DNA from 2 places in the Halobacillus sp. ABD4_316 genome. Region 1 is predicted to be linked to the other one. Evidence: riboswitches for the same ligand, from Rfam matches in the RefSeq annotation. Region 1 holds a riboswitch; the other holds the start of a gene.
What was found. A riboswitch is a leader RNA that binds a small molecule or an ion and turns the genes downstream of it on or off. The one in region 1 is predicted to bind S-adenosylmethionine.

Region 1 (3,157 bases):
TTTATCCGTACGTTCCCATGGAAACTCAACATCTGTCCGTCCAAAATGGCCGTAGGCAGACGTATCACGGTAAATAGGTTTACGAAGATCGAGCATTTTAATGATTCCAGCAGGACGGAGGTCAAACAAGTCACGCACAGCGTCCACCAGCTTTTCTTCCGACACTTTGCCGGACCCGCTGGTATTGATGGAAATGGAAACCGGCTGGGCCACCCCGATTGCATAGGCGAGCTGGACTTCCACTGTATCCGCAAGACCTGCAGCTACGATGTTTTTCGCAACATAACGAGCCGCGTATGCAGCAGAACGGTCCACTTTGGTCGCATCCTTCCCACTGAAGGCACCACCACCGTGACGCGCATATCCACCGTACGTATCTACGATGATCTTACGTCCTGTTAAACCGGCGTCCCCTTGAGGACCTCCGATTACAAAACGCCCGGTCGGATTGATAAAGTATTTGGTTTCATCATCAATATAGCCTTCCGGTACAACGGGCCCGATCACCTGCTCTTTCAAATCCTTCTGGATCTGTTCGAGCGTGACTTCTTCAGCGTGCTGCGTCGAAATAACAATCGTATCCACGCGGACCGGCTGATCATTTTCATCATATTCAATCGTTACCTGCGTCTTGCCGTCAGGACGAAGGTAATCGAGTGTTCCGTCTTTGCGGACATCAGAAAGACGCTTGGAAAGTTTGTGGGCAAGAGAAATAGGCAGCGGCATCAATTCGGGCGTTTCATTGTTGGCAAAGCCGAACATCAGTCCCTGGTCACCGGCACCGATGGCTTCTATTTCATCATCGCTCATTTTCCCTTCACGGGATTCAAGCGCAACATCCACTCCCCCTGCGATATCCGGGGACTGCTCATCAATAGCCGTCAAAACGGCACATGTATCTGCATCAAAGCCGTATTTTGCTCGTGTATATCCAATATCTTTAATCGTCTGGCGCACGATCGATGGAATATCAACATAGGTATTCGTACTGATTTCACCGGAAACCAGGACAAGTCCCGTAGTTACTGTTGTCTCACATGCCACCCTTGCATTCGGGTCGTTTTTTAAAATTTCATCTAAAATAGCATCAGAAATAGCGTCACAGATTTTGTCCGGATGACCTTCTGTCACGGATTCTGATGTGAATAACCGGCGGTTCGCTGGCATTCTAAAAACTCCTCCTTCTGTAAGTACAAAGTATTAGACGGAACTCTTTACCAGTATGTGTAGAAAAACATAAGTTCATTTCATAGTGTCATCCTGGATCCGAAAACGTTTTCGTGCACGTTCTCAGTCAGAAATAATAAACAGGCGGCAAGGCCTGGTCATGGACATTTCCTTCTTATAAAAAGAAAAAACCCTTCCTATACCGAGGAAAGGGGCTGCTTCCTTTCGCTCTTATCGTCCAAGGAGCTGACTCCTTGCTTCAGGTTAGCACCATGTCCCTGCGGACGGTTGCTGGGTTTCAAAGGGCCTGTCCCTCCACCAACTCTGGATAAGAGAGTTTCCGTTCTCAGCTATCGTATCGAAAAGCGTGTTTAATGTCAATTGGATTCATCGGGTTTCGACGCACCCCTTCCATCCAGATTCAACCTGGATAAACGTTCTGTTCAAACCATCATAGGATAATAACAGCCATGAAATATGGCAGTGTTGAAAACTTTCCCACAATCCACTGAATAGTATGGACGATTAAAATAAATGTGTTATACTAATCTCACATTATTAAACTGCAAAGGCGGGACGATGCATATGAGTACAATAAACCAACTGTCAGAACTTAATCTTCTACTTTCCCAGGACCATGTCCACCACCAATTATCTGTTCCACATTTAGTGGAAAAGATTTTATACCGCAATGAAGGTACACTAACGGAAAAAGGGGCCGTTCAGGCTACGACAGGTACCTATACGGGACGCTCACCAAAGGACAAATTCATTGTCCGTGACGACGTAACCGAAGATAAAGTCGAATGGGGTGCTGTGAACCAGCCTATTGACGATGATACGTTTGTGAAATTATACCATAAAGTGCTCGATTATTTGAAAGACCGCAGGGAGTTATTCGTCTTCAAAGGTTTTGCAGGAGCGGATGAGCGCTACCGCCTTCCTATGCAGGTTCTTACAGAATTCGCCTGGCACAACTTATTCGCCCGCCAAATGTTCATCCGGCCGGAGGCATCCGAATTGGAGGAGCATGACACAGAGTTCACTGTCATATCTGCTCCAACCTTCAAAGCAGATCCTGACGTGGATGGTACGAATTCCGAAGCGTTCATCATGGTTTCGTTTAAACACCGCGTTGTCCTCATCGGAGGAACAGAATACGCAGGGGAAATCAAGAAGTCCATCTTCTCCGTCATGAACTACCTGCTTCCGGAAAAGAACGTCCTTCCGATGCACTGCTCGGCCAACATCGGCAAAGAAGGCGACGTTGCTCTGTTCTTCGGTCTGTCGGGCACAGGAAAAACGACTCTGTCCGCTGATCCTCAGCGCCGCCTGATCGGGGACGATGAGCACGCCTGGTCCCCCTACGGTGTCTTTAACATTGAAGGGGGATGCTATGCGAAGTGCATCAACCTGTCCAAAGAAAAAGAACCGCAGATCTATGATGCCATTCATTTCGGCTCGGTTTTGGAAAACGTCGTCCTTCAGCCGGATTCGCACGCGCCGGATTATGACGATACGAGCCTGACGGAAAATACACGGGCCGCCTACCCACTGGATCACATTGATAATACAGTCCAGCCAAGTATTGCCGGCCACCCAAATGCCATCATTTTCTTGACAGCTGATGCCACGGGAGTCCTCCCACCAATCAGCCGTTTAACAAAAGAACAGGCGATGTACCATTTTCTAAGCGGCTATACGAGTAAACTGGCTGGAACAGAGAGAGGGATTACCAAGCCGGAAGCGACTTTCTCCGCCTGCTTCGGCTCCCCTTTCCTTCCGCTTGCTCCATCAGCATATGCTGAAATGCTCGGAGAGAAAATAGACCAGTTCAATACGGACGTCTTCCTTGTCAATACAGGCTGGTCAGGGGGAGCCTACGGAGAAGGCGAGCGTATCAAACTGAGTTACACGCGTTCCATGATCCATGCCGCTCTGGAAGGTGAACTGAGTTCTGCCGAAACTTATAAAGACCCTGTGTTCGGCC
Region 2 (3,157 bases), on a different contig from region 1:
ACCCGTACCGGATGGCGAGGTCGCCGATCCCTCCACCGCCAATTGCGCCGGCCATTGCGGAATACCCGATCAAGCTGATGGCTGTTATCGTTAAACCACTGATCAAGCCCGGCTTGATTTCAGGAAAAATGATATCTTTAATAATCAGCCATGGGGAAGCCCCACATGCGATAGCCGCTTCTATGACGCCTTTATCAATATCCCTGGCGGATGATTCTACAATTCTTGCATAAAAAGGAATCGCTGCGGCCGATAAAGCAACGGAGGCGGCAATCGGTCCTGTTGTCGTACCTAAAAGAAAATTAGTAAATGGGAATAAAAACACAAGCAGGATGATAAATGGAATGGAACGGACAAGGTTTACAAAAATGCCCACAGCTCCTTTGATCCATTTGTTTTCCAAAAAGAAGTCACGGTCGGTAACAAATAGCAGCAACCCCAGAGGCAGACCGGCGATAACGGCTACGCCAAGTCCGATCCCTACCATGATCAATGTTTCCATAAATGATTTATTCAGCTCGGGCCACAGGTTGATCAGCTGATCGATCATGATTCAGCACCTCCACTTCATCCAGTATCGTTTTCAGATTTTCCACAGCTCTCCCGACTTCCTGCGGGTCACCGGTTAATTCCATAACAAATGTACCGAGGGCTTTTTCCTGTATATAATCCACATTTCCATGCAGGATGTTTCCCTTGATTTTATAGTTCTGAAGCAGATCCGACACAACCGTATCTCCCGCCTGTCCGCCGGTAAACTTCATCTGGACAATGGTGCCGCGGCTGTTTTTCAGCAGTTCTTCCGGAACATGGAAATCGATCACTGTTCGAATAAACCGCTTTGTCAAAGCATTTTGAGGAGAGGCGAAAATTTCGTAGGCCGCCCCCTGTTCTACCACTTTTCCTTCTTCCATGACCGCACAACGGTCGCAGATTTCTTTCACCACTTCCATTTCGTGTGTAATCAATACAATGGTCAGTCCAAGCTCCCGGTTGATTTTCTTTAATAGTTTCAGGATCGACTGTGTCGTGTTCGGATCGAGTGCGGAAGTTGCTTCATCGCACAGCAGCACTTTAGGATCGTTGGCCAGTGCCCGGGCAATACTGACCCGCTGCTTCTGCCCTCCACTCAATTGAGCGGGGTACTGATCGGCTTTATCGCTAAGACCTACAAGTTCCAACAGACGCCTGGCACGATCATTGCGCTCCTGTTTTGGTTTACCGGCCGCTTTCAAAGCAAAGGCCACGTTCTCCAAAACCGTTTTCCCCATAGCAAGGTGGAACCCCTGGAAAATCATGCCGATGGACTGTCGTGCTTTTCTAAGGTCCTTTTTGGAGAGAGAAAGCAGATCGATCCCATCGATATAAACCTCTCCTGATGTCGGGCGTTCCAATATGTTCATGCATCGGAGGAGTGTACTCTTACCAGCTCCACTGTATCCGACGATTCCATAGATTTCCCCCTCCTGAATATCGAGAGAAACCTTGTCCACCCCGATCACCTGTTTTTTCTTGGATGTGTAAATTTTACTGAGCTCCTGGATGGAAATCATAACCGTCCTCCTTTACCTAATAAAAAAACTCTCTTCCTTATCAAGAAGAGAGTTTCGCATAACTATCAGCCAAACTCTTATCTCCCGGAATATCATTCCGGCGGATTTAGCACCACTCCACATGGAAGGTTGCTGTGACGTCTACGGGCCTTTCCCTCAGTCACTCTTGATAAGAATTAGTTGTTGCTATTCGTTTATGATTTACAACTTTAACGCATCATTCTGCATTTGTAAACAATTTTCCCAACATTTCATTAATGGACAGGGATGTGCCGGGAAGCCTATTACGTTGTTTAAGTGACTGGAAGAGGAAGGAATAAAAGGAATAACAAAGAAAAGGGAGAGTGAAAGAATGAACAAACAAGGAGAAGACCTGCTTAAAGAATATAGAAATGGCATTGAAACCCTGACCGAACACCTGCCGGAGGCCACAAAAGAATACAATCACTTTACCGGCTCGTTCTTTGAAGACGGAGAACTCAGCAAAGGTACCAAGCACTTAATGGCTCTTGCCATCAGTGTGAAAGATGGAGATGAAGCCAGTATTGCCTATCACATGGATCAGTGCGTCGAAGCAGATTGTTCGGACAAGGAAATTTATGAAACGATGGGTGTATCAGCTGCTTACGGCGGGGGCTCTGCCATGAGTCAGGCCGTCACCACAGGTCTGAACATTCTTCAGGAATTCCGAAACCGTTAAGCTGCAAAACCGGGGGGCCTGCTCCCGGTTTTGTTATTGACATATTATTCTGTCATCTGGATAATGATGGCTATATCATTACCAGAGGTGATCAACCATGAAAAACGTAACTGTACAAGGAGCACCTGCGATTTATAAAGCTGAGCCTGGAATTTTAAGGAATATACCGGAATTGTTGGAAAACCAGGCCTTTGCAAAAGCAGGAATCATTCACGGTGAGCAGTCGTGGAAGGCTGCTCAGCCCTATTTTCCAAAGCTGACGATGCCGGTCCAATCGGAAGCCTATAACGGGGAGTGCTCCCATAAAGAGGTCATGCGTCTCAGTGAAGCCCTGCGGGACTGTGACGTCTTGATCAGCATCGGAGGCGGAAAGGTCCTTGATCTCGGAAAAGCCTGTGCCGATCAATTGAATATTCCAGTCGTGCTCATTCCTACACTAGCCTCAAACTGCGCACCTTGGACGCCGCTCAGTGTGTTTTACGATGATGAAGGGAATTTTGAGGAATACATTATTTATCCACGTAGTACATGGATGCTGCTTGTAGAGCCTGATCTGCTCGTTCGTGCCCCGGAACCTTATCTCAGGGCCGGCATCGGCGATACGCTCGCCAAATGGTATGAAGCGGATGTTCTCACGAGGTCTCTCGCCTCCAAACCGATTTCCGTAGACATTGCGCTGCACGCGGCCGGATTATGCAGGGATGTTCTCATACAAGATGGTACAGAAGCTGTGGAAGCCGTTCGTCAGCAAGCCGTCATACCTGCCCTCATGAGAGTTGTGGAAACCATTATTATGGCTGGCGGTATGGTCGGTGGATACGGGGATAGTTATGGAAGAATCGCCGGAGCCCATTCAATCCATAACGGCTTGACCAAAGTACCGGAAACCCACGCTTTCCTTCAC

Region 2: linked by a shared signal. The riboswitch ahead of ACXAJH_RS03900 (methionine ABC transporter ATP-binding protein) and the one ahead of metK (methionine adenosyltransferase) in region 1 are both predicted to bind S-adenosylmethionine.

What each region holds. Positions count from the first base shown of each region.
Region 1 is NZ_JBSWZA010000002.1:1,103,525-1,106,681, reverse strand. It holds gene metK (methionine adenosyltransferase) at 1-1,167, opposite strand, end outside; SAM riboswitch class I at 1,396-1,502, opposite strand; gene pckA (phosphoenolpyruvate carboxykinase (ATP)) at 1,753-3,157, shown strand, end outside.
Region 2 is NZ_JBSWZA010000001.1:718,036-721,192, forward strand. It holds gene ACXAJH_RS03895 (methionine ABC transporter permease) at 1-553, opposite strand, end outside; gene ACXAJH_RS03900 (methionine ABC transporter ATP-binding protein) at 510-1,553, opposite strand; SAM riboswitch class I at 1,628-1,729, opposite strand; gene ACXAJH_RS03905 (carboxymuconolactone decarboxylase family protein) at 1,906-2,253, shown strand; gene ACXAJH_RS03910 (iron-containing alcohol dehydrogenase family protein) at 2,351-3,157, shown strand, end outside.